4 regions of the Cereibacter sediminicola genome follow, and region 1 is predicted to be linked to each of the others. Evidence: riboswitches for the same ligand, from Rfam matches in the RefSeq annotation. Region 1 holds a riboswitch; each other region holds the start of a gene.

Region 1 (7,153 bases):
CGACGGGCATCGGTCTCCTCCGCAAGGGGCGGTCGGACGGCGAACTCTGGCGTGGTCTGTTTCATTGCGTCTTCTCCGAGCTTTCCGGCGGCCGCAGGGCCACGACCAGCTGGTCGCCGGGCAGCAGTTCGGTCTGCCCGGTGACGCCGAGGCTGATGAGCTTGGCCTCGTTCCGGCGCCGGACCTCGTATTCGATGCGGTATTCGTTGCGGGTGTTGGTGGCGGTGTTCATCCATTGGCTGATCAGGTCGAGCCGCTCGGTGACAGATTCGAACTCGCTGATCTTCCTGTCCTTCTCCGCCTGGAGGAGCTGCGCCTGGGTCAGCAGGTCGGTGTTGCGGCCGGTCTCGAGCCGCAAGATCTCGCGCCGGTGCTCGCCCAGGATGCGCCGCGCGACCGACTGCTGCTCCTGGATCTGCAAAAGCTGGCCCTCACCCGCCTTGGCCGCCCGCTCGAGCTGCGACAGCGCCGAACTGGTGATGAGGCCGCCATGCGCCATCTCGCGCTTGCGCGACAGATCCTGGCGGTCATAGTCAAGCGCATCCAGCTGGACACGCTCGCGATCCGACAGAAGGCGGAGCTGCTCCTCGACCTCGACCTCGGCATTGGCCAGAAGCGAGCGCTGGACGCGGAAATTGGTCCGTTCGAGCGACATGATCTTGTCCTCGTTCGGCTTCAGCTCCTCGAAGTCCTCGCGCCTGATGATGCTGCGCAACTCCTGCGGAACCAGGGTCCACTCGATCGCCTCCTGGTTCTTGAGCTGCGCCTGCAACCGCGCCGCTCGAGCCGCAATCCGGGCAAGATCGGTCTTCACCAGCTCGAGTTGCTGCGAGAGCTTGCGCTTCTCCAGCACCCGTGCCTCCTCGTTCTCGTAGGAGAGCATGGCGCCGCCCGCGAGGCCCATGGCCTGTTCGGCCGTCAGGAACGGGTGGAAGTCGTAGTTGCCGGGCTTGCGCACGTCGCCGAGCACGAAGACCGGGCGGAAGGCCGCGACCGAAACGGCGAGCGTCGGGTTGATGTAGATCTCGCTCGAGACGAAAGCCTCGTGCAGCCGCGTGCGGGCCTCGTCCGTCGTGAGATCCGCGATACGGAAGCCGCCGATCAGCGGAAGCTGGATCGCTCCGTCGCTGCCCACCGTGTATTTCTGAGAGGCTTCGGAATCGTCAAGAACGTCTATCTCGATCTGATCGCCGATATTGATGCGGTAATCGTTCTTGCTTTCCGCTGCAAGCGTACCGGGAATTGCAGCCAGGAAGAGGAAAATGAATAGACGCAACATGATTTCCAACCGTATTGGTCCTTCATTTCGATAATTCATTACAGAAAATTTCTCGAATCGCCGGACCCGGTAAGGTCATTTGCAGGATAGCAGGCAAGGTCCGGGCGAGAACTTGTCTTTTGGAAGGAACAGGGGCCATGGGTCGGCATCCCGCTTCATCCGCTTCACCTACCTACACCATTAGAATGAGAATATTCGACGGTAAGGCATGAGCCTTCCCTCATCCCGCCATCGGCAATGTCGACAGGCCAATCCGCCGAAAGACACAGGAGACGGCCCGGATGGACCTATCCTGCGCGCCTTCCGGGCCCCAATAAGGCATAGGCCCGGCGTTGATGATGTGACCGCCCTCCGACGAGTTATGGCGGATTTTGGGTGACGCGGCCTGATCATGCGGCGCGGCTTTTGGTGCCGCCCATCTGGGCGAATTCGGCTTGGTCGTGCCTAGGCTCCAGACCCATTGATTTCGTGGGGATCGCGTGATTCAGGCCTCGCAAGGAGACCTGACCGATGAGCAACCTCTACTGGCTGTCCGAGGCGCAAATGGAGCGCCTGAAGCCGTTCCTTCCCAAGAGCCATGGCAAGCCCCGTGTCGACGACCGGCGCGTCCTGAGCGGCATAATCTTCATCAATCGCAATGGTTTGCGGTGGTGCGACGCACCCAGGGAGTACGGGCCGGCGAAGACCCTCTACAATCGCTGGAAGCGTTGGTGACCCGCACCCAGAGCACGGCATCCTGACGCAGTGGCCGGGTGGCATGCCATTGCTTGGCGCCGACGCCTCGCGCGGCGACAGCCCATAGGCCGGCGTGCGGGAGGCGCACCCGAAAGCACCCGGATTGGTCGGCAGTCGCCAGAATCCAACCGCCACCCGGCATCCCTCGACCGGCCAGCGCGTCGGCCTGAACGCACTCGATCTCCAGCGCCGCGCAGGGAACGGGACGCCCTTCCGCCAGCACCCTCCCCGTAAGCATGCCCCCGGGCGCCAGATCGCTCGCGCCCGGATCCGGAACGATCTCGGCCGCAAGCCCGAGAGGCGTCGCCCAGTCGCTCCCTGAAGGCCCGAGCCGGACGCGGGCCGTGGCGATCTGTTGCACATGAACCCGTGCGTCGGCGTCCCAGGGTGGCTCGGGCACCGCGACCAGCAGGTGATCGCCCGGCTGATCAAGGGCGAGCGTCGTTTCCCAAGCCATCGCCTCGTTCAGGGCACCCCGCGCGATGCAGGGGGACAGGCGCGGGCGCAGGTCGGTGCGGGTGCCGCGATGGACCAGGAAGACGGCGCGCGGCGCGGCCATGTCGAAGACGGCCCCGCCCGACATGGGCACTCCGCGCGCCAGCCGGACGGTCAAGGTGCCCGGCTGCTCCATGCGCGCGACGGGGATGTCGCAGAGCTGCAGCGCCGCGGGCGTGGGGCGCGGCGCAAGGCTAAGCGCGCGGGCCGCCGCCATCATGTTGGCGTGGAATATCATGGGTCGTTGCCTTTCATCAGGGGCGGCCGGAGAGGGCCGCGCGGGAGAAAGGACGAACGGGATGAGAAGGCTCGGGCGTGCGCTCGCGGACCCGCCCGGGCCAGACGCGCACCCCGGCGTCCGGTCGAAGCCGCGCGGCCGGGGCCGGCGGGTGATCGGCAGGTCTCCTGGCTCGCGGGTCTCTGCTCGGCCGGCCTTCCCGGGAACTCCCAGTGGCATCTTCGGCGTCGCTCACCGCTCACAGTTGCGGGGGCAGCCGCGGTCTTGCCCCTCTGGGGCGCACCGCGTTCCCTTTTAATCCCCGGACGCCTGGACGCCCGGGGGAACCGATCACGCGCCTGTCTTCCCAGAGCCCCGTGCCGCCTGTCAACCGGAAAGCGAGGCGCCGCGGGGGCGGTTGACACCGGCGGCCCCCCGCCGCATCGTCGCGGTGCCCTGGTTCCCGCGGTGATCCCGCGGGCGAAGAGGGAAGCCGGTGCAACTCCGGCGCTGCCCCCGCAACTGTGAGCGGCGAGCCGTCTGCCATGCCACTGGCCCTCGGGCCGGGAAGGGGCAGCCGGCGTCCGAGCCGCAAGCCAGGAGACCTGCCGGGCCTTGACGACCATCCCGGGCGGCGGGCCCGGAGGCATGGGCCTGTGCGCTCGCGCCGGGATCAGCCACCATTCCGCCTTCCGGTCAAGCGACCGAAGGAGTGGCCATGGAGCCGAAAGACACCACCCTGAACGAGGCCTTCAAGGGCTTCACCAACCGCGACTGCCCGTTCCTGCCCTGCCATCCGGGCGTGAAGCGCGCGTTCAACTGCCTGTTCTGCTATTGCCCGCTGATCGCCTACGACTGCCCCGGGCCGTATGAGACCTACACCGACCGCAACGGGCTGGTGCGCAAGGACTGCTCGGCCTGCACCCTGCCGCACGACGGCTACCAGCAGTCGTGGAACTTCATCCAGAAGTGGCTGGAGTTTCCGCAGCCCTGGTCGGGCCGGCCGCAGACCGACCCGCCGACGCCGCGGCCCCGCCCGGCCGAGGGTGCGACCGAGGCCGTGGCCGAGGCGCATCGCCGCCACCGCGAGGGCTGACGCCGCGAGGTGCGCCGGGTATACCGCGGCCGAAGCGCCCCGGCGGCCTAGCGCGCCAGCCTCAGCAGCGCATCGAGATCGAGGTCCGCCTCGATCCCGTCGGCCAGCCGATCAAGCGCGGTCTCGATCCGCGCGGCGTGGTCCCCGGCCGATCCGGCGCCGCCCATGGCCTGAAGCCACCGGGCGCGGAAGGCCCCCGCGCCGAAGATGCCGTGCAGGTAGCTGCCCATCACCCGGCCGTCCGGCGACAGCGCGCCCTCGGGTCGGCCGTCCGGGCATAGCCACGGGCGGGCGAGGCCTGCGCCGGTCGTCACCCCCATGTGCATCTCGTAGCCACTCACCTGCGTTCCGCTGATCGCATCCGTCGCGCTGACCTCGCAAAGCCGCTTGGCCGGGCCGATCACGGTATCGATGTCCAGCAGGCCCAGGCCCTCGGTCTCGCCCGGCGGGCCCTCGATCCCGTCGGGGTCCGCGACGCGCCGCCCCAGCATCTGGAAGCCTGCGCAGATCCCCACCACCCGGCCGCCGCGTCGGACATGTGCGCGGATGTCGATGTCCCAGCCCTCGGCCCGCAAGGCTTCCAGCGCGGCGCGCGTGGATTTCGCGCCGGGCAGGACCACCACGGCGGCCTCGGCGGGCAGCGGATGGCCGGGGCGCACCCAGCGCAGATCCACCCCCGGCTCGGCCGCCAGCGGGTCGAGGTCGCAGGCATTGGCCAGCCGCGGGATCTCGGGCACCGCGATCACCAGACCGCGGCCGGGCTGCCGCATCTGATCCAGCGCCAGCGAATCCTCGGCCGGAAGGGCGCGGGCGGCCTCGGACCAGCGCACGAGGCCCAGCACCGGCCAGCCGGTCGCCTGCCGGATATCGTCGGCGGCGGGTGCGAAGATCGCCGGATCGCCGCGGAACTTGTTCACGATCACCGCTGCCACCCGCGCCCGCTCGGCCGCGGTCCACAGGAGATGATGCCCCAGCACCGCCGCCGTCACTCCGCCGCGCGAGTCGTCGGCCAGCAGCACCGCGGGCAGGTCCGCCGCGCAGGCCAGCCCCATGTTCGAGATGTCCTGCGGGCGCAGATAGCGCTCGGCCCCGCTGCCCGCGCCCTCGATCAGCACCAGATCGCGGCCCTCGCAGAGCCGGTTGAGGCTGTCCACCACCCGCGGCAACAGGGCGAGCTTCAGCAGCTGGTAGTCGGCCGCGGAAAGCCGCCCCTCGACCCGGCCCTGCACCACCAGCTGCGCGGTCACGTCGCTGTCGGGCTTCAGCAGCACCGGGTTCATGTCGGTGACGGGCGCCAGCCCCGCCGCGCGGGCCTGCAGCGCCTGCGCCCGGCCGATCTCGCCTCCGTCCACGGTCACCGCGGCGTTGTTCGACATGTTCTGCGCCTTGAACGGCGCGACCTGCAGCCCCCGGCGGGCAAAGGCGCGGCAGAGGCCTGCCACAGCCAGGCTCTTGCCCACGTCCGAGCCGGTGCCCAGCACCATCAGCCGTCGCGCCCTCATCGCGCCAGCGCCAGCAGCGCGTCGAGGTCGAGGTTTGCCTCGACATGGGTCGCCAACGCGTCCAGCGCCGCCTCGACCTGGCCCGCGTGATCGAGCCCCGAGGCCCGGCCCCCCATCGCCTCCAGCCAGTGCGCGCGGAAGCCGTCGGCGCCGAAGAGCCCGTGGACATAGCTGCCCATCACCCGCCCGTCGGCCGAGACCGCGCCCTCGGCCCGGCCCTCGAGGTCGAGCCACGGCCGGGCGAGGCCGGGGCCGTCCGTCACCCCCATGTGCATCTCGTAGCCGGTGACGCGGGCGCCGCTGATCCGGTCGGTCGCGCCGAGCGTCAGAAGCCGCTTCGAGCGGCCTATCACCGTCTCGACATCGAGAAGGCCCAGTCCCGGCGTCTCGCCCGGCGGCCCCTCGATCCCGTCCGGATCGCGCACCATGCGACCCAGCATCTGGAACCCGGCGCAGATCCCCACCACGCGGCCGCCGCGGCGGGCATGGGCGCGGATGTCGATGTCCCAGCCGTTCGCCACCAGTTCCTGCAGCGCCTGGCGGGTGGTCTTGGATCCGGGCAGCAGCACCACGTCGATGCCCTCGGGGATCGGCTCGCCCGGGCGGATCCAGCGCAGATCCACCCCCGGCTCGGACGACAGCGGGTCGAGATCGTCGAAATTCGCCACGCGGCTGAGTTGCGGCACCGCGATCCGCAGCCCGGCGCCGTCGCTGCGCAGCGGCCGGGCCAGCGCCAGCGCATCCTCGGCCGGCAGCAGCGTCGCGGCGTCGAACCAGTGCACCACGCCCAGGAGCGGCCAGCCGGTCTGCGCCGTCATCACCTCGCAGCCCGGCGCGTAAAGCGCGAAGTCGCCGCGGAACTTGTTGACGATATAGCCGCGGATGCGGGCGCGTTCCTCCTCTGTGTGCAGCATCCAGCTGCCGACCACCGCGGCCAGCGCGCCGCCGCGGTCGTTGTCGGTCAGCAGCACCACCGGCAGGTCGGCATGCTCTGCCAGCAGCATGTTGGCGATGTCCGACCGGCGCAGGTGGACCTCGGTCGCGGCGCCCGCACCCTCGACGATCATCAGGTCGGCCTCGGCCGCCACGCGGGCGAAGCTGTCCATGATGGCGGGCATCATCAGCGGCTTCAGCTCGTGGTAATGCTTCGCCGGCCAGTTCCCCAGCGCGCGGCCGCGCAGCACCACCTGCGAGCCGACCAGCGCCTGCGGCTTCAGGAGCACCGGGTTCATGTGGATGGACGGAGCCACCCCCGCCGCCCGCGCCTGCAGCGCCTGCGCGCGCCCGATCTCGCCAAAGTTCGGCCCGTCCGGTCCCGGCGGCAGATCGCTGTCGGCGGCAACGGCGGCGTTGTTCGACATGTTCTGCGCCTTGAACGGGGCGACCTTCAGCCCGCGGCGGGCGTAGGCGCGGCAAAGCCCCGCCACCAGGAGGCTCTTGCCGACGTCGGAACTGGTGCCCTGGATCATCAGGGCGCGCGCCCGCCGCGGCGGGGGCGGGTCGAGCAGCGGCACGTCGATCTGCGGCAGGGCAGGGCGGGGATGATGGGTCATTCGGCCTCCGGGGCCACAAGATGGAAGAACGAGCCGGTGACGCGCCCGCGGCGCGAGCCGGTCTCGGGCACCGGATTGCCCTCGGCGTCGGTGACGCGCGCGAGCGGCGCGTCGGGCTGGTCGAGGATGGTGGAATAGTGGAACTCGTGCCCCGCAAGGCGGGCGCCCGCGTCGTGTCCCGGCAGCGGCGCCAGCAGATGAGCGGTGCGATAGCCCAGATGCAACCGCCGCCGCTCGTAGCTGGTAACGAGGCCGAGGAGCCCCGCCATCCTGCGC
Region 2 (7,153 bases), on a different contig from region 1:
TTCCATCAGCGCCTCCTTCGATTCCGCGGCTCCGACAAAGCCCACAGGGCAGCCGATAATGGCCGCGGGCCGCGGGCAGGCCGGATCCTCGAGCATGTTCAGCAGATGAAAGAGCGCGGTCGGCGCGTTGCCGATCGCCACCACGGCACCCGCCAGATGCGGCCGCCACAGCTCCAGCGCCGCGGCCGAGCGGGTGGTGCCCATGGATTTCGCAAGCTCGGGCACCGCCGCGTCCTGCAGGGTGCAGACCACGCGGTTCCCGGCCGGGAGGCGTGGGCGGGTGATGCCCTCGCTCACCATCCGCGCGTCGCAGAGGATCGGCGCCCCCGCCTCGAGCGCCGCCCGCGCCGCAACCGCCATGCCGGGCGAGAAGCGGACATGCGCCTCGAGCCCCACCATGCCGGCGGCGTGGATCATGCGGACCACCACCACCTCCTCCTCGGGCGTGAAGCGCGCGAGCGCCGCCTCGGCCCGGATGGTGGCGAAGGACTGGCGGTAGATCGCCGCCCCGTCGGTTTCATAGAGATGCGGCATCAGTCTGTCTCCGTGGGGACGCAGGCGAGGAGGGCTGCGATGGAATTGCGGCGCGGCTGCCAGAGGCCGGCCTCGGCCAGCGCGTGGAACCGGGCGCGAAGGGCGGCGAGGGCGGCGGGGTTCTCGCGCTCCATGAAGGCCACGAGATCCTCGCGCATCAGCGTCGCCTCGAAACAGAGGTCGAAGAGCCCGTCGGGCACCGCGCGAGTGAGATTGGCAAAGCTCGCCAGATGATCGACCGAGGCCGCGATCTCGGCCGCCCCCCGGAAGCCGTGGCGCATCATGCCACTGGCCCAGGCGGGATCGGCGATGCGGGCGCGCACGATCCGGGACAGCTCTTCCGTCAGGCTGCGCGCGCGCGGCCGGTCGGGGCGCGTGGCATCAAGGTGATAGAGCGCGGCCTCGCGCCCGAGCCGGGCCAGCGCCGCCGCAAAGCCGCCCTCGTGCGCGGCATGGTCGTGCGCCATCAGAAGGTCGCTCTCGGCCAGATCCTGCACATGGGCGAAGGCGTCGGCCGCGCGCAGCCGCCCCTCGAGCGCGCCGCGGGCGGGCGTGGCCGCGCCGTCCGCGCCGATGGCCCAGGACGAGCCCTCCATCCAGGCCTCGCCCGCCTCAAGGCGCCCCTCGGGGCTGTAGTCGTCGGACCGCACGCCCACGCCGTAAAGGCCCGGCTTCGGCCCGAAGACGCGCGGGCTGCGGGAGAGATAGGGGTTGTCCTCGGGCGCCTCCTCGCGGGCGGCCAGCGCCTCGGCGCCGGTCTCGAAAAGCTGGGCGAGCGTGGGGAAGATGTCGCGGAAGAGGCCCGAGACGCGCAGCGTGACGTCGATGCGCGGGCGCCCCAGCAGCGCGAGCGGCAGGATCTCTATGCCCGAGACCCGTTCGGACCCCTCGTCCCAGCGGGGGGAGAGGCCCGCCAGATGCAGCGCCATGGCGAATTCCTCGCCCGCCGTCCGCATCGAGGCCGAGCCCCAGAGGTCGATCACCAGCCCCTTCGGCCAGTCGCCCTGGTCCTGCAGGTGACGGCGAAGGAGTTCCTCGGCGAGCTTCACCCCCTGCGCGTGCGCCGCCCGCGAGGGCACGGCGCGCGGATCGACGGAATAGAGGTTGCGGCCCGTGGGCAGCACATCCGTCCGTCCGCGGTGCGGCGAGCCGGAGGGGCCGGCGGCCACCCGGCGCCCGTCGAGCGCGGCGAGGATGCCCTCCGTCTCGCCCGGGGCCGCGCCGTAGAGATGCAGCCCCTCGCCGTAGCGGCTTTCCTTCAAGTCGCAGACGAAGCGGTCGATGCGGGTGATGGCCTCGGCCGGGGTGGCGTTGGCGGGCAGGCCCAGATCCTCCTCGACGCCCGCGGCGCGGGCCTCGTCGCGGATGGCGCCGATGAGGCGCCCGCGCCGGGCCGGGTCGAGCCCGTCGGCGGTGGAATATTCGTCGAGAAGCCGTTCCAGACGCTCGAGATTTCCGGGAAGCGCACTCTCGCGCAAGGGCGGCGGCATGTGACCCAGCGTCAGCGCCCCGAGCCTCCGCCGCGCCTGCGCCGCCTCGCCCGGATCGTTGACGATGAAGGGATAGATCACCGGCAGCGCGCCGGTCAGCGCCTCGGGCCAGCAGGCGTCCGACAGCGCCACCGCCTTGCCCGGCAGCCATTCGAGCGTGCCGTGCGCGCCCATGTGGATCAGCGCATGAAGACCTTGCGCGCGCAGCCAGAGGTAGAAGGCCACATAGGCGTGCCGCGGCACACGGGCGAGATCGTGGTAATCGGAATCCCGCGCCGCCACCTCGCCCCGCTCGGGTTGCAGCGCGAGCAGGAGGTGCCCGCGGCGCAGGGCCGCGAAGCGGAAGGCGCCGTCGCGGCAGTCGGGATCGGCCTCGGGCGGGCCCCACGCTTCACGAAGCGCGTGTTGCAGGGGATCGGGCAGGGTTGCGAGCGCGGCCTCGTAGGCGGCGAGCGGCCAGCTCTGCCGCTCGGTCAGCAGCGCTTCGGCGAGGCCCTCGCCGGAGGCTGTCGAATAGCCCGCCGCGGCCAGCGTGCCCGCCAGCGCCTCGGCCGAGGCCAGCGCATCGAGGCCCACGGCATGGGCGATCTGGTCGGGCCGGCCGGGATAGGTCGAGAGGACGAGGGCCAGGCGCCGCTCGGGCGCGGGCGTTCGGGCCAGCCGGTGCCAGGCCGCCACACGGTCGGCCACGGCCGCCACGCGGGCGGGGTCGGCGCGGTGGGCGAAACGGGAATATTGCAGGTCCGGGCAGCGTTTGCCGGGCGACTTGAAACTGACGGCGCCCGCGAAGATCCGCCCGTCCACCTCGGGCAGCACCACATGCATGGCGAGATCGGCGGGCGAGAGGCCACGCTCGGCCGCCGCCCAGTCGCGCCGCCGCGCGGTCGAGAGAGCGACCTGAAACACCGGGCAGCCGGGGCCGTCGAGCGGCGAGCCCTCGGAGCCCTTGGCCGAGAAGGCGGTGGCATTGACGATGGCCGCGGGACCGAGGCGGGCGAGTGCGGCGGCGATCCAGTCGGGCGCGCCCGGCGCCTTCAGCGAGGGGGCGAAGAGGCCGAAGGCGCGGAACCCCCGTTCGCGAAGCGCGAAGATCAGCGCGTCCACGGGGCCCGTGTCGGCGGCGGTCAGGTAACTGCGGTAGAAGGTGACGACGACGGCCGGCGCGCCTTGGGCCTCGGGCTCGGGGATGACGCCGCGGGCGGGATCATACCAGCCCATGTCGGGCATCCGCTTCTCACCCGGCACGGGGCCCGCATAGAGCCCCGCCGCCAGCGCCAGTTGCGCCAGCGCCGCCTGCGCGGCCACGGCCCCGCCCGCGTCGCAGAGCGCCGACAGCCGCCGCAGCGTCGAGACGGGAAGGGTCGAAAGCGCGTCGAGCGCCGGATCCTCGCGCCCGTCCGCGGGCAGGACCGCCAGCGCGATCCCGCGGCGCCGGCAGAGATCCTGCACCTCGGCCAGCCCGTAGCTCCAGTAGCTCTCTCCGCCGATCAGCCGGATCAGGATCGCCTTGGCATGGGCCAGAACCGTCTCGGCATAGGTATCGATGGAGAGGGGATGGCGCAGCGCCACGAGGTTCAGAAGCCGGGTGGAGGGCAGCCCTCCGTTCGCCCGGTGCCAGCCCGCCGCGAAGGCCCCGAGATCGCTGTCGGAGAAGGACAGGACCACCAGATCCGCGGGTGTCTGGCCGGGATCGAACGGGGTCGCGGTCTCCTCGAGCCCGTGGCTTTCGCGGAAGACGACATGCATGGCTCAGCCGATCCGCGCCAGAAGATCCTGCCGGATCGCGGCCTCGTCGAGATCGCCACGCTCGGCGATGACGACGAGGCGGCTTTGCCGCGCGCCGCTCCAGGGCCGGTCGAACTGGTGGCGGACGCGCGCGCCCACCGCCTGCACCAGAAGCCGCATCGGCTTGCCCGCGACCGCCACATGGCCCTTCACGCGGAGGACGTTGCGCTCGGTCGCCAGCGCCCGGATCGCCTCGGCCAGCCGCTCGGGGTCGGCGATCTCGGGCAGATCGACCACGGTCGAGGCGAAATCGTCGTGCTCATGATCGTCGGCCCCGTCGTGGTGCGAGGGGCGGGCATCAAGATCATCCTCGGCCGCGGCATGAAGCCCCAGGATGACCCTGGGATCGACCGCGCCTTCGGTCACGGACAGGATCGGAACCGGGCGCGGCGCCTCGGCCTCGACCACGGCGCGGGCCGCGGCAAGGCCCGCCTCGCCGGCCAGATCGGCCTTTGTCAGAAGCACGAGGTCGGCGCAGGCGAGCTGATCCTCGAACACCTCCGAGAGCGGGGTCTCGTGATCGGCGCCCTCGGCCTGTGCCTGCGCCGCCACCGCCTCGGCGTCGGGGGCGAAACGGCCCGCGGCGACGGCCTCGGCATCGGCGAGCGCGATCACGCCATCGACCGTGATGCGCGAGCGGATGGCCGGCCAGTCGAAGGCCTTCAGGAGCGGCTTCGGCAGCGCAAGGCCCGAGGTTTCGATCAGGATGTGATCGGGGCGCCTGGGCAGCGCCATCAGCGCCTCGATGGTGGGGATGAACTCGTCGGCCACGGTGCAGCAGAGGCAGCCGTTCGCCAGTTCCACGATCGCCTCGTCGGGGCAGTTCTCGTCGGCGCAGGCGCGGATCAGGTCGCCATCGACGCCCATCGTGCCGAACTCGTTGACCAGGACGGCAAGGCGGCGCCCGCCCGGGTTCTGCATCAGGTGCCGGATCAGCGTGGTCTTTCCGGCGCCGAGGAAGCCCGTGATCACCGTGACGGGGATCTTGGCAAGGTCGGTCATGGCATCTCTCCGATGGGGGGAAGGCGGGCAAGCGACTGCTTGCGGAAGATCTCGGGCCGCTCGCGCCAGGGCACGACGCCGTCGGGGGCGCCCGCATAGGCGGCGGCGCCTTCGAGGATCGCGGGCGCGTCGGACTCCGCAAGGCGGCCGTAGACATAGCTCCAGCGGCCGGGGGCCGACAAAGCCACGGCGCAGCCCTGCGAGCAGGCGGAGAGGCATTCGACCGGCCGGACGGTGATGCCCTGGGGGGCATCGGCGGCGAGCGCGGCATGAAGCCGCAGGCCAGGCGTGGCCTCGCCCTCGGCCACGGGCTGTCCCGCGCGGCAGGTGGTGCAGACGTGCAGCGTCACGGTCATCGGCCGTCCCTTGTCCTGCGGCGGAAAGGGGGCCCGATCCAGGGGAGGGAGGCGGCACAAGGCGGCACCTCGGTCCACCGGCCGCGGAACACCCCGTCCGCCCGTAAGTCTCAGCGCTGGCAGGTCTCCCGGCTTGCGGATGTGGGGCCTTGCGGTCCCGCGGCGGTCCGCCTTCCCGGCCTTGCGGCCAGTGGCATGGACAACCTCTCCGGTCACGGTCGCGGGGGCGGCTGCCTCTGGGCATTCCCTCTTCGCCTGTCGCTTGCGGACAGGAACCAGCGCGGCGGCAGTGGTGAGCGAAAGGGCCGCCCTTGTCAAGCCGACGCGGAGGGCCGGGACGAGAGGACGCGGGACGGCTTCACAAGCCGCGCCGGGCGCGGCAGAAGGGCGGACGAAAAGGACGCACCCCATGACGCGACTGCATGATCTCTGGCTGGCGCCGCACCGTCCGCTCTTTCTGGGCGCGGGGCTCTGGGCGCTTGCGGGGCTGGTCTGGTGGCAGTGGGGAGAGGCTCTGGGCCTTGCCGCGCCGGTTCTGGGCACGTGGGGCCTCTGGCACGGGCACGAGATGCTCTTCGGGCTCGGCTCGGCGGCGGTCGGCGGCTATTTCCTGACCGCGGCGCAAGGCTGGCGCGGGTCGGACCCGCTGTCGGGGCGGCCGCTGATGGCGCTGGTCGCGCTCTGGCTGCTCGCGCGCGTCGCGCTGGTGCTGGCGGGGCTCTGGCCCGAGGCGCCGCTCTGGCTGATCCAGCCCGCGGCTTGCGCCTATTTCCTTGCGCTGGCCGGGATTCTGGTGCGCGAGGCGGTGCTGGCCGGCCGCTGGACCAAGATCGGCTTCGGGGCAGGGGTCCTGGCCTACGGGCTGGCCGAGACGCTCTATCTGCGGGCCGCGCTCACGGATGGTTTGCCCGACGCGGCCACCATGGTGCGCGTGGGCTGGATGTTCTTCGCGATCAAGATCTCGATCATCGGTGGGCGGATGGTGCCGGCCTTCACGCTGAACTGGCTGCGGCAGGTGGAAAGCCCCGTGCCTGACCCCGCACCGCGACCCGCCCTCGGCTGGTGCGCGCTGGGGTTGCTCTGGCTTGCGCTGGCGCTGACCTTCCTGGGCGAGGAGACAGTCTCGGCCCTCTGCCTCGTCGGCGCGGGGATCGCGCAGGGCCTGCGCCTTGCGGGCTGGCGCGGCTGGCGGGGGCGGGCGAACCGGCTTCTGCTGCTCCTCCACATCACCTTCGGCTGGCTGGCGGCGGGGCTCATCCTCGTGGGACTTGCGCGGCTGAACCTGGTGCCCATCGCCGAGATGGACGCGCTGCACGCGCTGACCATGGGGGCGATGTCGGGAATGATCCTCTCACTGGCCTCTCGGGCCGCAGCCCCCCGCGACGGAGGCCCGCTGCGCGCGCGGCCGACGATGCTTCTGGCCTTCGCGCTGGTCTGGGCCGCGGCGCTCCTGCGCCTCTGGGCGCCGCTGATCGCCGGCTTCGACGCCGTCCCGGTGGCCGCGATCCTCTGGTGCGCGGGCTGGATTTCCTTTCTCGCGGGCTACCTGCCCACCGTCGTCGGGCCGCTTGCCCGACCCGTCTTCTCCGGCCCGCGCGCGGCAGCGCCGCAGGTCGTCCAGATCAGGATGCCAAGATGACCGACATGAACCAGCGCCACGCCGAGAAGAAGGCCCGCATCAAGGAAGCGCGCGATCGGATGATGGCCGACAAGACGGGCGAGAAGGGCCTGATCATCGTCCACACCGGGACGGGCAAGGGCAAATCCTCGGCCGGATTCGGCATGATCCTGCGCTGCATCGCCCACGGGATGCCCTGCGCGGTGGTCCAGTTCATCAAGGGCGCCTGGGACACGGGCGAGCGGCGGTTGCTGACGACCCATTTCGGCGAGCTCTGCCAGTTTCACGCGATGGGCGAGGGCTTCACCTGGGAGACGCAGGACCGCGAGCGTGACATTGCCGCAGCGCGCGCCGGCTGGGACAAGGCG
Region 3 (7,153 bases), on a different contig from region 1:
CCAGATCCTGCACGATGAGGAAGCCAAGCGCCACCTGCCCGTGCAGCGCGTCGATCTCGCGCTTGTCCGACAGGAGCTTCACGATGATGATGGTCGAGGAAAAGGTCAGCGCGATGGCGACATAGAGGCTCTCGATCGCCCCCAGCCCGAGGGCCAGCCCGATCAGCCAGCCAAAGCCCGCGGTAAAGGCCACCTGCCCGAGGCCCGTCGTCACCGACACCGCGCCCAGCGACCGGATCAGCTTCACGTCGAGCTTGATCCCCACGAGGAACAAGAGCACCGCGATGCCCAGCTCGGACAGCAGGTCGATCTGCGCGTCCGAATGCACCACGTCCAGCGCCGACGGCCCGGCGATCAGCCCCACGGCGATGAAGCTCACGATCAGCGGCTGGCGCAGCAGCGTGCCCACAAGCCCGAGGCCCGCCGCCATCACCAGCAGCAGCGCCACCTCGGCAAAGGAGGTCATCCCTGTCATCGGCCGTCTCCCTGCCCGTTTCACCCCTCCCGTCTCTGGCCGTGCCGTCCCGGTCGGCGGGGTTTGGCCAAGTATGGCGATGTCCGCCGCGCATCAACCTGAGATGGATCAAGTCCGGCCGGTCCCGTTCATGCTGGAATGACCGGCGGAAACGGAGGGCGCCGCCATTGCGCACGATCATGATTGCCACGGACTTTTCCGAGCGTTCGGACCGCGCCCTGCGCCGCGCGGCGCTTCTGGCCCGCGCCACCGGCGCGCAGGTGCACCTTGTTCATGTCGTGGACGACGACCGCCCCCGCCGCATCGTCGAGCATGAAACGGGCGACGCGCGACGGCTGCTGCACGATCTGGGCCATTCGCTGCGCAGCCATGACGGGATCGGGTGCAGAACCTCGGTCGTGCTGGCCGACCCGTTCGCCGGCATCACCCGTGCCGCGTCCGAGGCCGGGGCCGACCTTCTGGTGATCGGCCCGCACCGCCGGAACCTGCTGCGCGACGCCTTCGCCGGCACGACGGCCGAGCGCGTGATCCGCACCGCGTCCTGTCCCGTCCTGATGGCGAACGGCCCGCCCGTCGGGCCGTGGCGACACCTCCTGCTGACCACCGATCTCTCCGAGGCCTCGCACGCGGCGCTGCGGCGCTTTGCGGATCTGAAGATCGGCGCGGGCGCGGCCCGGACGGTGCTGCATGTCTTCGACGCGCCGGCCCTGCGGCTTGCGATGGCCGAAACGCTGCCCGAGGATGCGCGCGGCGCCTATCTCGCCGATCAGCGCGCCGAGGCGATGGGACGGCTGACGGGGTTTCTGGCCTCGGCCGGGCTGTCGGACGCCGATCCGGTCGTGCGGCGCAGCGGCTCGCCCCCGGCGCACGAGATCCTCGCCGCGGCCGGGGAGGTCGGGGCGGATCTGCTCGTCCTATCGAGCGTCGGCAAGGGCAGGCTGGCGCGCGCGATCCTGGGCAGCGTGGCGGCGCAGGTCCTGGCCTCGGCCTCGGTCGATGTGCTGGTGGTGCCTCCGCCGGATCGGGACGGGTCCTGAGCGCGCCCCCCCAGCGCCGGGGATCGCCGCATTGGCCTTCCGCACCCACGCGATAGCGGGGCGCAAGCCCGGCCGCAGCCGCCGCATTGACGCGGGGGCCCCGATCTGTCACGCCATGCCATGACGGTTCCCGAGGGTCGCACGGCCCGAGGGATGAAAAGGGAACACGGTGAGGGGGAAACCCCGAGTCCGCGACTGCCCCCGCAACTGTGAGCGGCGAGCCGCCCCGACGGACACCACTGGCCGATGGCCGGGAAGGTTCGGGGACGGCCACGACCCGCGAGTCAGGAGACCTGCCGTCGGGCGCATCCGCGCCGCCACTGCCGGTACACCGGCCCAACCCCAAACGCCGTCGGGGATGACGGTCAGGAGGACGACAATGCATATCGAACCCGGTCTTGTGACCGGAGCCAAGGCCCTCGTGGGCTTTGCCACCGCCGCCGCCGCGGCCGGCGTGACGCTGAAATTCGCGTGGGACAGCCTGCGCGAAAAGGGCCTCGCCTCGCTCGCGGTGCGCAGCCTGATCGCGACCGCCGCGGTCTTTGCCTTCTTCGAGATCCTTCCGCACTATCCGGTCGGCGTCTCCGAGGTTCACCTGATCCTCGGCTCGACCCTGTTCCTGATCCTGGGCGCCGCGCCCGCGGCCATCGGGCTGGCGCTGGGTCTCCTGATCCAGGGGCTGCTGTTCGCGCCCTTCGACCTGCCGCAATACGGCATGAACGTCACCACGCTTCTGGTGCCGCTCTTTGCCGTGCAGGCGCTGGCCCGGCGGATCATCGCGCCGCACACGCCCTATGTCGATCTCGACTACCGGCAGGCGCTGGCCCTCTCGACCGCCTATCAGGGCGGCGTGGTGGCCTGGGTGGCGTTCTGGGCCTTCCTCGGCCAGGGGTTCGGGGCCGAGAACATGACCTCGATCCTCGCCTTCGGCAGCGCCTACATGCTGGTGGTGCTGATCGAGCCGCTGGCCGATCTGGCGGTGCTCGCCGGCGCCAAGTCTCTGCGTGGCCTCGCAGGCTCCGGCCTCTTCACCCACCGGCTGCATCACGCGGCCTGAGGCCGCCTCCGCCGCGCCCGGATCGCGGGCGCGGCGGTCGCCGCTGCGATCTCAAGGGACAATCCCCATGCGGGACGAGACTGCCCCCTCCTCGTCGGCCCTGCCGCCCGGCCTGATGATCGCCGCCCCCGGTTCGGGCGCGGGCAAGACCACGGTCACGCTGGGTCTGTTGCGCGCCTTCCGCGACGAGGGGCTTTCGGTTCAGCCTTACAAGAACGGCCCCGACTACATCGACCCGGCCTTTCACCGCGTCGCCGCGGGCCGGCTGTCCTGCAATCTCGACGGCTGGTCGATGGGCCCCCCCCTGATCGCCGCGCTGATCCGTCAGGCCGCGGGCGCGGATCTGGCGCTGGCCGAGGCGTCGATGGGCCTTTTCGACGGCACCTCGGCCGCGGGCGCCGCGGGCAACGGCTCGGGGGCCGGGATGGCCCGGCGTCTCGGCTGGCCGGTGGTGCTGGTCCTCGACGTGCGCGCCCAGGCGCAATCGGCCGCCGCCACGGCGCTCGGCTTTGCCCACCATCCCGACGCGCCGCCGCTGGCCGGCGTGATCCTGAACCACATCGCAAGCCCCCGCCACGCGACGCTGATCCGGCGCGAGATGGCGCGGCTCGGCCTGACCGTCCTCGGCGCGCTGCCCCGGCGCCCCGACCTCGCCCTGCCCGAGCGGCACCTCGGGCTGGTGCAGGCGGGCGAGCATCCCGACCTCGACGGCGCCATCGCGGGCTTTGCCGCGCTCCTGCGCGAGAACGCCGATCTGGGCGCGATCCGCGCCGCGGCCCGCCCCACGCTCGCGGCCGATCCGGGCCCCCTGCCCCGCCCGCCCGCGCAGCGGATCGCGCTGGCGCAGGACATGGCCTTCGCCTTCACCTATCCGCACCTGATCGCGGGCTGGCGCGCGGCCGGGGCCGAGATCCTGCCCTTCTCGCCGCTGGCCGACGAGCCCCCCCCCGACGCCGATCTGGTCTGGCTGCCCGGCGGCTACCCCGAGCTTCACGCCGGCCGCCTCGCCGCCGCCACGACCTTCCGCGCGGGCCTTTGCCGTCATGCCGAGACGCGCCCGGTGCATGGCGAATGCGGTGGCTACATGGTGCTGGGCGAGGCTCTGGTGGATGCGCAGGGCCACCGCCACGCGATGACGGGCCTTCTGGGCCTCGTCACCAGCTTCGAGCGGCGGCGGCTGCATCTGGGCTACCGCCGGGCCGAGCTGCTGGCGCCGATGCCGGGGCATGAGGCCGGCGCGGCGCTGCGCGGCCACGAGTTCCACTATTCCACGATCCTCGAACAGCCCGACGCGCCGCTCGCGCGCGTCACCGACGCCGAGGGCAATCCGGTGCCCGAGACCGGCTCGCGCCGCGGCCTCGTCACCGGCTCGTTCTTCCACCTCGTCGCCTGATCGGGCGGGGCCCCGAAGGCCCCGCCGGCCGCTTCACCAGGAGGTGATGACCGAGCCCTGATACTTCTCGTCGATGAAGGCCTTCAGCTCGGGCGAGTGATAGGCCTCGACCAGCGCCTTCACCCAGGGCTGTTCCTGATCGCCGTTCCGCACCACGATGATGTTGACGTAGGGGTTGTCGGCCTTCTCGCTCGCGATCGCGTCGGTCTTGGGGTTCAGCCCCGAGGCGAGCGCGTAGTTCGTGTTGATCAGCGCCGCATCCAGATCGGCGAGCGACCGCGGCAGCTGCGCCGCGTCCAGCTCCCGGAACTTGATCCCCTTGGGGTTCTCGCTCACATCGAGAACCGTGGGGGTAAGGCCCGTGTCCTCGGCCAGGGTGATCTGCCCCAGATCCTGCAGGACCAGCAGCGCCCGGCCGCCGTTCGTCGGATCGTTCGGGATGCCCACGAGCGCCCCCTCGGGCAGCGCGTCGAGGCTGTCGATCTTCGAGGAATAGACCCCCATCGGCGTGGTGATCGTGGTGGCCACCGGCACCAGATCAAAGCCGCGGTCCTTCACCTGGTTGTCGAGATAGGGCTTGTGCTGGAACGAGTTGGCCTGGATGTCGCCATCGGCGAGCGCCTGGTTCGGCACCACATAGTCCGAAAACTCGATCACGTCGATCTCGAGCCCCCTGGGGGCGGCGATCTTTGCAACCTCCTCCATGATCTCGGCGTGTTCGCCCGGCGAGACGCCGACCTTGATCTGATCGGCCAAGGCGCCGCCCGCGATCAGGGCCAGGGCAGAGGCAAGCGTGGTCATGCGCAGCATGAGAAGTTCCTTCTTTGGGAGTCCGAAATTCAGCGGCCGCGGTTGCGCGGCGCGCGCCGGTCAACCGCGCGGGCGATGCCTTCGCCCACCGATTGCACAAGCTGGACGAGAACGACAAGGATCACCACGACGGCGGCCATCACCTCGGGCATGAACCGCTGATAGCCATAGCGGATGCCGAGATCACCCAGGCCCTCGCCGCCCACCGCGCCCACCATCGCCGAATAGCCGATCAGGCTGACCAGCGCGAGCGTCAGCCCCAGCGTGATGCCGGGCAGCGCCTCGGGGATCAGCACCTTGCGGATGATCTGGAAGGGCGTGGCGCCCATGGCGCGGGCGGCCTCGATCAACCCGCTGTCCACCTCGCGGATCGCGTTCTCGACCAGCCGGGCGATGAAGGGAATGGCCGCCACCGTCAGCGGCACGATCGCCGCCGTGGTGCCGATCGAGGTGCCGGCGAGCGCGCGGGTGAAGGGGATGATCGCCACCACGAGGATGATGAACGGCACCGAGCGCGTGGCGTTCACCACCAGCCCCAGCACCTTGTTCACCAGCGGCGAAGACAGCAGCTCGCCCCGCTGCGATGTGGCCAGGAACACCCCCAGCGGCAGGCCGAAGACCGTGCCCAGCACGCCCGAGACCGCCACCATGTAAAGCGTCTGCAGCGTCGCCTCGAGAAGCAGGGGGATCAGGTTAGCCCACATAGCCCAGCACCTCCGTCAGCAGCTGGTGGCGTTCCAGATAGGCCCGCGCCTCGGCCCCGCGCGCCGTCTCGACCGAGACGAGCAGGTTGCCGAACGGATGCGGCCCGATCTCCTCGATGGCGCCGGCGAGGATGTTGACCGCGATCCCCAGCTCGCCCGTCAGGCGCGCGAGCATCGGATCGGTCGCGTGGCGGCCGGCAAAGGTGATGCGGATCACCTCCTGCGACGGCCCTTCGGGCGGGGCGGGCCGCAGGCGGTTCGCCACAAAGGCCGGCAGCGTCACCCCCGTCACCCCCGACAGGAACGACCGCGTGGTGGGATGCGCGGGCCGCACGAAGATGTCGTAGGTCGGCCCCGCCTCGACGATGCGCCCGCCGTCGATCACCGCCATATGGGTGGCGATGTCGCGCAGCACGCCCATCTCATGCGTGATGAGCAGGATCGTCAGCCCGAGGTCGCGGTTGATATCGGCCAGAAGGCGCAGCACCGTCCGCGTCGTCTCGGGATCGAGCGCCGAGGTGGCCTCGTCCGACAGCAGCACCTTGGGCCCGGTGGCCAGCGCCCGCGCGATCCCCACGCGCTGCTTCTGCCCACCCGACAGCTCGGCCGGATAGCGGTCGGCCAGCGCCTCGAGGCCCACGCGCGCGATCAGATCCTCGACCCGCGGCCGGATCTCGGCCTTGGGCCTGCCCGCGATCTCCAGAGGCAGCGCGACATTGCCAAATACGGTGCGCGAGGCGAGCAGGTTGAAATGCTGAAAGATCATGCCGACCTCGCGGCGGATCTCGCGCAGCTCGGCGCCCGTCGCCGCGCCCACGTCGCGCCCGCCGACCAGCACCCGGCCCCCCGTGGGCCGTTCCAGCCCGTTGACCATGCGCAGCAGGGTGGATTTCCCCGCTCCCGAGCGGCCGATGATGCCGGTGATCGTGCCGGGCTCGACCGTCAGCGAGCAATCGGCCAGCGCCATGACCGGCGCGCCACCCTTCTGGGCGAAGGACTTCTCGACCCTGTCGAAGGTGATCGCCGCACCCTGTGCCTGTTCAACGCGCATCCGGGCTCCTTGCTGCCCAACGTCTGGCCTCCCGCGAGTCGCGATAGACCGGATCGGCGCGCGGGGCGCAAGCCCCGCCATACCTCTGCGCCGACGCCCGCACGGAAGCTTGGCCCGGCCCCCGCCCCTTCCGCCCGGACCCGCGTTCCGCCATAGCCGCCCTCCGGCGCACCGCCGGTCCGGCCCGCGCGCCCGGCGCGGGAGAGCGTTCTTTTTATGCCCCCCTGCCCCCGCTTGCCGGTCCCGCTCCGGGGCGCTACCACCGGCCAGCGGGCCGACCCCGCCCGGAGGAGCCGAGATGACCGAACGCCGCCTGTCCCCCGAAACGCTCGCCGCGCAGGCGCTCGGGCAGGTCGATGGCGCGACCGGGGCGCTGATCCCCTCGATCCATCCCTCGACCACCTACGAGCGCGACGCCGACACCGGCTATTCCCGCGGCCGCGTCTATGCCCGCGCCGACAATCCCACCTTCGACACGCCCGCCGATCTGCTGACGCGGCTCGAGGGCGGGGCCGAGACCCTGCTCTTCTCCTCGGGCATGGCGGCGGCGACGGCGGTCTTCCTCGCGCTGGCGCCCGGCGATCATGTGCTGGCGCCGCGGGTGATGTATTGGGCCCTGCGCGGAT
Region 4 (7,153 bases), on a different contig from region 1:
CGCCAAGATCTCGACGGTGGTCCGGCGCGAGGGCGACAATCTCGTAACCTACACCCATTACGGGACGGGCAACTACCACCCGATCACCGCTCGGGTCTATACGGACCTGTCCTTCTTCACCTGCGACCCGGCGCTGGGGCGCGATGCCACCAAGATCTTCAACTACCTCTCGGGCTATGTGCAGCCCGTGGGGCTCGAGAATGTGGCCATCGCCCCCATCACGCTGCGCGGCCGCCTGCACGAGCTGATCGCGGCCGAGGCCGATCACGCCCGCGCCGGACGGCCCGCCGAGATCTGGCTCAAGGTCAATTCCATCATCGACCCCGAGTTGATCGACGCGCTCTATGCCGCCAGCCAGGCGGGCGTGAAGATCAGCCTGATCGTGCGCGGGATCTGCGGGCTCCGCCCCGGCGTGAAGGGCCTGTCGGACAACATCCGGGTGAAGTCGGTCGTCGGCCGCTTCCTCGAACACAGCCGCATCGTCTGCTTTGGCAATGGCGCCGGGCTTCCGTCCAAGAAGGCGCGGGTGTTCTTCTCCTCGGCCGACTGGATGGGGCGCAACATGGATCGCCGGGTCGAGACGCTGGTCGAGGCGCTGAACCCGACCGTGAAGGCGCAGATCGTGGGGCAGATCATGGCGGCGAACCTCGCCGACGAGTCCCAGAGCTGGCTGCTTCAGGCGGACGGCCGCTACGTGCGCCCACCGGCCGGCGAGGAGGCCTTCTCCTGCCATGGCTTCTTCATGGAGAACCCCTCGCTCTCGGGGCGGGGAACGGCGGGCGCGAAGGACGTGCAGCGTCTGGCCACCCTGCGCGACGAGGGACCGCTTTGATCCGCCCGACGCCCACCGACCGACCTGCGCACACCGGCAGCCTCCCGCAGGCGCCGGGTCCTGCCGCTTTGCGTATTGACGGACCGTCCGCAGCCATTACCTTGGCCGCAACCAATGCGGGAGATGTGCCGTGAACGACATCCCGGATCCGCATGACGAGTTCGGCCCGTTCGGCAGGCCCCTGTTCGAGGACCCGTCCGCCCGCGCCCTTTCGCGCGTGGGCGTGGTCGATGTCGGCTCGAACTCGGTCCGCATGGTGGTCTTCGACGGCGCGGCCCGAAGCCCGGCCTATTTCTTCAACGAGAAGGTCATGTGCGGGCTGGGCCAGGGCCTCGCCGAGAGCAACCGGCTGAACCCGCGCGGGCGCGAGCGGGCGCTGGCGGCGCTCCGCCGGTTCGCGCTGCTTGCCCGCGGCATGAAGGTCTCGCCCATGACCGTCGTCGCCACCGCCGCCGTGCGCGAGGCCGAGGACGGGCCGGACTTTCAGGCCGAGGTCCTGCGCGAGACGGGCCTCCGGCTCTGGGTCATCGACGGCGACGAGGAGGCACGGCTTTCGGCTCAGGGCGTCCTGCTCGGCTGGCCCGACGCGCGTGGGATCGTCTGCGACATCGGCGGCAACTCGATGGAACTCGCCCGGATCGGCGAGGGCAAGGTCGGGCGTCGCGTGACGTCGCCGCTCGGGCCCTTCCGGCTCCAGCAGGTCAAGGGCAGCCCGAAGGAGCGGCAGGCCCATATCAGCCGGATCATCAAGGAGTTGCGCGACACGATCCAGCCCGACCATGACCGGATCTACCTCGTGGGCGGGTCGTGGCGGGTGATCGCGCGGCTCGACATGGAGCGGCGGGGCTATCCGCTGACCGTGCTGCACGAATACCGCATGCTGCCGCGCTCGCTGATCGAGACGCTCGACTGGATCGAGGCCAGCGACCTGGCCGCGCTGCGGGTCCGCACCGGCACCTCGCCCGAGCGGATGGAGCTGGTCCCCCTCGCCGTCGAGGTGCTGCGCGAGCTGATCCGCATCTTCCGGCCGAAGGAGATCGACGTCTCCTCCTACGGCATCCGCGAGGGGCTGCTCTACGAGCAGATGCCGCCGAAGCTGCGCGCGCGCGATCCGCTGATCGAGGCGGCACGGGTGGCCGAGGCGACCTCGGCCCGCAACCCCGGCTTCGGCAAGAAGCTCCACCAGTTCCTGGCCCAGCTCTTCAAGAACGCCCCGCCCGAGCGGCAACGCCTGATCAAGGCCGCCTGCCTGCTGCATGACACCACATGGCGCGCCCATCCCGACTACCGGGCCGAGATGTGCTTTGACAACGCGACCCGCGCCAACCTCGGCGGTCTCGACCATCCGGGCCGCGTGTTCCTCGGGCTCGCCCTGCTTCACCGCTACAAGAACTCGCGTTCGGGCTCGCGGCTCGAACCGCTGTTCCGGCTTCTGAGCGAGGAGCAGATCCACGAGGCCGAGGTGCTGGGCAAGGCCATGCGGTTCGGCTCGATGTTCTCGATCGACGATCCCGGCACGGCGGGCAGCCTGAAACTCATGCCCAGGAAGAAGATCCTCGAACTGACCCTGACGCCCGAGGGGGTGGCGCTCTATGGCGAGGTGGCGCAGGCGCGGTTCAAGTCGCTCGCGACGGCCCTGCGCGCCACGCCGGTGGTGAAGACCACGGCATGACACTCGCCCCGCCCCTCCCCGGTGAGCCGGGCCTGCAGGACGCGCCGCCCTCTGGTCGGCCGCCATCGCTGACCATCCGCCCGGCCCGGCCCGAGGATGTGCCGGCGCTGCTCGCGATCTGGAATCCGATCATCCGCGACACGCTGGTGACCTTCAACGCCGACGAGAAGTCTCCCGAAGAGCTTCGGACCATGATCGGGACCCGCCCGGCCTTTCTCGTGGCCGACGAGGGCGGGGGGCCGATGGGCTTTGCCACCTATGCGCAGTTCCGGGGCGGCGTGGGCTATCGGCACACGATGGAGCACACGATCATCCTCGGGCCCGCCGCGCGGGGGCGCGGGACCGGCCGCGCCCTGATGGCCGCCATCGAGGATCACGCGCGACAGGCCGGCGCGCATTCCATTTTCGCAGGCGTCAGCGCGGGCAATCCCGAAGGCCGCGCCTTCCATGCGGCGCTGGGATATGCCGAGACGGCGGTGCTGCCGCAGGTCGGCCGCAAGTTTGGGCGCTGGCTCGACCTTGTGCTGATGCAGAAATTCCTCTCCTGACACCGGCCGCCGCGGGGTCTATGCTGATCCCATGTCGATCTGGAGCCGCATCACCGACGCGCTGGCCGCCCTCGCCTCGGGCGAGGGGCTGTCGGCCGTGCTCGACCGCCTTCGCACCCCGCCCGAGCGGTCGGTGGCCTTCACCATCGCCGTGATCGCCCTTGGCGCGAAGATGGCCAAGGCCGACGGGCAGGTGACGCGCGACGAGGTGGCCGCCTTCCGCCAGATCTTTGCGATCCCGCCCGGCGAAGAGGCCAACGCGGCCCGCGTCTTCAACCTCGCGCGGCAGGATGTGGCCGGGTTCGATGCCTATGCCCGCAAGATCAAGCGCATGTTCCGCGACGACGACCAGATCCTCGCCGATCTGGCCGAGGGGCTCTTTCACATCGCGGTGGCGGACGGCCATTATCACCCGGACGAGGACGCCTTCCTGTCCGAAGTGGCCCGGATCTTCGGGCTGAGCGATCGCTGCTTCCGCGCGCTGCGCGCCCGCTTCGTCGGCGACGCGCCGCGCGATCCCTACGACGTGCTGGGCGTGGGGCACGATGCGCCCCTGACCGAGATCCGGTCGGCCTGGAAGCGCGCCGTCCGCGACTGCCACCCGGACCGGATGGTGGCGCGCGGCGTCCCGGAAGAGGCGGTGAAGCTGGCCGAGCGGCGGCTCATCGACATCAACCGCGCCTGGGAGGAGATCAGCGCGAAACAGGCGGCGTGAATGGGACGGCGGCTGCGCATCGCGACCTACAACGTCGAGTGGTTCAACGCGCTCTTTGACGACCGCGGGCGGCTTCTGGCCGACAACGAACTCTCGGGACGCTACGAGATCACCCGCCGGAACCAGATCGAATCGCTCGGCATCGTGTTCACCGCCCTCGATGCCGACGCGATCATGGTGATCGAGGCACCGAACCACGGGCGTCGGCGCTCGACCGTCAAGGCGCTCGAGACCTTCGCCCGCACCTTCGAGCTTCGCGCCTCGCAGGCGATCATGGGCTTTGCCAACGAAACCGATCAGGAGATCGCGCTTCTGTTCGATCCGTCGCGGATCGAGGCGCGGCACGACCCGCAGACCAGCCCCAAGGCGCCGCGGTTCGACGAGATCTTCCGCTTCGACATCGACGTGGATGCCGCGCCCGAGGCGATCCGCTTCTCCAAGCCGCCTCTGGAACTGGCGGTGCGCGCCGACGGACATGCGCTGCGGATGATCGGCGTCCACGCCAAGTCCAAGGCCGGGCGCGGCGCGCGCAACGGCGCCGAAGAGGTCCGCATCGCGATCCAGAACCGCCGCCAGCAGTTGGCGGAATGTGTCTGGATCCGCAGGCGGGTGGCCGCGCTCCTGGCCCGGCACCAGAGCGTGATGGTGATGGGCGACTTCAACGACGGACCTGGGCTCGACGAATATGAAAAGCTCTTCGGCCATTCGGGGATCGAGATCGTGCTCGGCCTCGACGAGCCGCCGGAGTTGCGCCTCCACGAGCCGCATGCGCGCATGGCCCTGACCCAGCGGGTCGGCATCCAGCCCAGCTCGGCGCGCTTCTGGCTCGCGCCCGAGGACCAGTATTTCGAGGCGCTGCTCGATTTCATCATGATCTCGCCCGATCTGGCCGAAAAGGGACCGCGCTGGCGGATCTGGCATCCGCTGAACGATCCCAACTGCTTCCGCATCCCCGAACTGCAGGAGGCGCTTCTTGCCGCCTCGGATCATTTCCCGGTGACGCTGGACATCGAACTCTAGCGGGCTGCGACCGCGCGGGCCTTGCGCGTGGCGCGGGAAAGGCCGATGGTGCGCGAGACGGTTCCCGGGGGCAGCCCCGGGCCAAGAGGGAATGCGGTGCGGGCCTGTTCGGCCCCAAGCCGCGACTGCCCCCGCAACTGTAGGCGGCGAGCGCGTCCCATCATGTCCACTGGCCCAGGACAGGCCGGGAAGGACGGGACAAGCCGAGACCCGCGAGTCAGGAGACCTGCCGTCGTCGGACCTGTAACAGCCGGGCGGGGTGTCCCGGGCGCAGGGTGCGCGCGCCTGCGCCGCCCCTCCGCCTGCCCGTCCCCAAGATGCGCGGAGGGCGCGATGATCGTGACGCGGAACGGACGGACCTACAGCCTGACCCAGTGCCGACACCGGCACCAACCCTGCCTCAGCGGCCTGTCGGTGATCGAGCATCTGGCGGACTCCGCCCGCTCGACCGAGGGCCTGGTGGGGCCCGACTTCGAGATGCAGGGCTGCGTGCGCCTGACCGGATGCACCCGGCCCTGCACGGCGCTGTTCCGGCTGACGACGGGCGGGCTGCAACTCTTCTGCGATCTCGAGCCGGGCGACTGGTCGCCGGCACTCGTGCGGCTGGCCGAGCTGCTCGAGGGCGGCGGCTCGTTTGCGGGCGGTCTTCCGGCCGAGCCGGCGGCGATGGTCCTCGCCTCGGCGCCCGCGCGCCCCTCGCGGACGGGCCTGCAGCCGGAGGCGGCGCTCCATTGATCGAGACGAGGGCAGAGGCGGATGCAGCCGAAGGGTTCGCGCAGGTCGCGGGCCATCTGGGCGAGTTCCTGCAGGGCCGGCTCGGCCCTTCGGGGCCGCTGGCGCTCGTGACGCTGCCCTGCTCTGCGCTGCGGGCCGAGGCGGTTCGGATGCCCGGCCCGCTCGCCCTCGAACAGCCGGGCGCGCGGATCCTCACCCTGCCGGCCCTGCGCCGGCTGCTGTCCGCGGCCCAAGGGGCGGAAGGGCGCTTCCGCCTCATGCTCGACCTGCCGCCCGGCGGTGGCGCGGGGGCCTCGACCGCGGCCCGCGTGGCGATCCTCCGGGCGGCGGGTGTCACCGATACCGGCACCCTCGCGCGCGCCTGCCTCGCGTCGGAAGGGGCCAGCGACCCGCTGATGTTCGAGCGGCCGGAACGGCTCCTCTGGGCCTCGCGCGAGGGGCGCGTGCTGGCCGACCTGCGCCCCCTGCCACGGATGGATCTGGTCGGCGGCTTCTTCGGCGCGTCCCAGCGAACGGATCCGGCGGATCTGTCCTTCCCCGACATCGCCGATCTCGTGGCGGGGTGGGCCACGGCCGACCTTCCCGGCCTCGCGCGCCTCGCGACCCTCTCGGCCCGCCGCTGCCTCGCGCTGAGGGGGCCGGCGGACGATCCGACCGAAGCCCTGGCCGCCCGCCTCGGCGCGCTTGGCTGGGCGATCGGGCACACGGGACCCGCGCGGGCCCTGATCTTTCCCCCCGGCGCCGTCCCGCCCGCAGCAGGGGGGGCATTGCAGGCAGCCGGCTTTTCCCGCATCACCCGCTTCCGCATCGGCGGGGCCTGAGGAGGGAACATGCGCGACCACGGCGGCAACCTTGACAGCGCGGCGGCGCTCTACGGCGGCGCGGTCGCGGACTGGCTCGACCTCTCGACGGGGATCAACCGGGTGCCCTACCCGGTGCCCCCCCTGCCCCCGCGCGCCCTGACGTCGCTGCCCGATGCGGCCGCCGAGGCCCGGCTGCTGGCGTCGGCCCGGAGCGCCTACCGCACCGAGGCGCCGATGCTGCCAGTGGCGGGCGCGCAGGCGGCCATCCAGCTTGTCCCGCGGCTGGCACCCGCAGGCCGCGCCCGCATCCTCGGGCCGACCTACAACGAACATGCGGCCAGCCTGCACGCGTCGGGCTGGCAGGTCGAGGAGGTGGGCGATCTCGAGGCGCTGGCGGGCGCCGACCTTGCCGTTCTCGTCCATCCGAACAATCCCGACGGCCGGCGCCATGCGCCCCACAGCCTCCGCGCGCTGCTGCCACGGGTGGGACGGCTGCTGGTGGACGAAAGCTTCGCCGACCCGCTGCCCGAGCTTTCGCTTGCGCCCGAGGCGGGGGTGCCAGGGCTGCTGGTGCTGCGCTCGTTCGGCAAGTTCTACGGGCTGGCGGGGCTGAGGCTTGGCTTCGTGCTGGGCTCTGCCCTCGACATTGCGGCGCTGGCGCGGATGGCCGGGCCCTGGGCGGTTTCGGGTCCGGCCCTCGCAGCCGGAGAGGTGGCGCTGTCGGACCGCGACTGGGCCCGCGCGACCACCGAGCGGCTGGCGGCGGAGGGGCCGCGGCTCGACGCGCTGGCGGCCCGCATGGGCTGGCGGCTGGCGGGCGGCGCGCAT

The links. Region 1 has a riboswitch for cobalamin ahead of FG154_RS13470 (cysteine-rich small domain-containing protein). Riboswitches for the same ligand answer to the same signal wherever they lie in the genome.
Region 2: it holds a riboswitch for cobalamin, as region 1 does, so the genes downstream of both, FG154_RS18095 (DUF1636 family protein) here and FG154_RS13470 (cysteine-rich small domain-containing protein) in region 1, are expected to answer to the same signal.
Region 3: it holds a riboswitch for cobalamin, as region 1 does, so the genes downstream of both, FG154_RS16515 (energy-coupling factor ABC transporter permease) here and FG154_RS13470 (cysteine-rich small domain-containing protein) in region 1, are expected to answer to the same signal.
Region 4: it holds a riboswitch for cobalamin, as region 1 does, so the genes downstream of both, FG154_RS17085 (hypothetical protein) here and FG154_RS13470 (cysteine-rich small domain-containing protein) in region 1, are expected to answer to the same signal.

Annotation. Positions count from the first base shown of each region.
Region 1 covers NZ_VDEK01000020.1:24,489-31,641, forward strand. The annotation lists gene FG154_RS13450 (GumC family protein) at 1-65, opposite strand, end outside; gene FG154_RS13455 (polysaccharide biosynthesis/export family protein) at 62-1,276, opposite strand; partial or broken gene FG154_RS13460 (transposase) at 1,790-1,990, shown strand; gene FG154_RS13465 (DUF4198 domain-containing protein) at 1,908-2,747, opposite strand; cobalamin riboswitch at 2,888-3,093, opposite strand; cobalamin riboswitch at 3,167-3,353, shown strand; gene FG154_RS13470 (cysteine-rich small domain-containing protein) at 3,445-3,822, shown strand; gene FG154_RS13475 (cobyric acid synthase) at 3,870-5,324, opposite strand; gene FG154_RS13480 (cobyric acid synthase) at 5,321-6,877, opposite strand; gene FG154_RS13485 (cobyrinic acid a,c-diamide synthase CobB) at 6,874-7,153, opposite strand, start outside.
Region 2 covers NZ_VDEK01000041.1:16,293-23,445, forward strand. The annotation lists gene FG154_RS18080 (precorrin-8X methylmutase) at 1-534, opposite strand, end outside; gene cobN (cobaltochelatase subunit CobN) at 534-3,770, opposite strand; gene cobW (cobalamin biosynthesis protein CobW) at 3,774-4,811, opposite strand; gene FG154_RS18095 (DUF1636 family protein) at 4,808-5,167, opposite strand; cobalamin riboswitch at 5,269-5,462, opposite strand; gene FG154_RS18100 (NnrS family protein) at 5,577-6,806, shown strand; gene cobO (cob(I)yrinic acid a,c-diamide adenosyltransferase) at 6,803-7,153, shown strand, end outside.
Region 3 covers NZ_VDEK01000031.1:13,748-20,900, reverse strand. The annotation lists gene FG154_RS16525 (cation:proton antiporter) at 1-475, opposite strand, end outside; gene FG154_RS16520 (universal stress protein) at 643-1,512, shown strand; cobalamin riboswitch at 1,621-1,827, shown strand; gene FG154_RS16515 (energy-coupling factor ABC transporter permease) at 1,892-2,569, shown strand; gene FG154_RS16510 (cobyrinic acid a,c-diamide synthase CobB) at 2,637-3,962, shown strand; gene FG154_RS16505 (MetQ/NlpA family ABC transporter substrate-binding protein) at 3,996-4,772, opposite strand; gene FG154_RS16500 (methionine ABC transporter permease) at 4,802-5,476, opposite strand; gene FG154_RS16495 (methionine ABC transporter ATP-binding protein) at 5,466-6,527, opposite strand; gene FG154_RS16490 (trans-sulfuration enzyme family protein) at 6,826-7,153, shown strand, end outside.
Region 4 covers NZ_VDEK01000034.1:9,913-17,065, reverse strand. The annotation lists gene FG154_RS17110 (RNA degradosome polyphosphate kinase) at 1-832, shown strand, start outside; gene FG154_RS17105 (Ppx/GppA family phosphatase) at 963-2,504, shown strand; gene FG154_RS17100 (GNAT family N-acetyltransferase) at 2,501-3,052, shown strand; gene FG154_RS17095 (molecular chaperone DjiA) at 3,084-3,767, shown strand; gene FG154_RS17090 (endonuclease/exonuclease/phosphatase family protein) at 3,768-4,787, shown strand; cobalamin riboswitch at 4,829-5,035, shown strand; gene FG154_RS17085 (hypothetical protein) at 5,121-5,522, shown strand; gene FG154_RS17080 (propanediol utilization protein) at 5,519-6,343, shown strand; gene cobD (threonine-phosphate decarboxylase CobD) at 6,353-7,153, shown strand, end outside.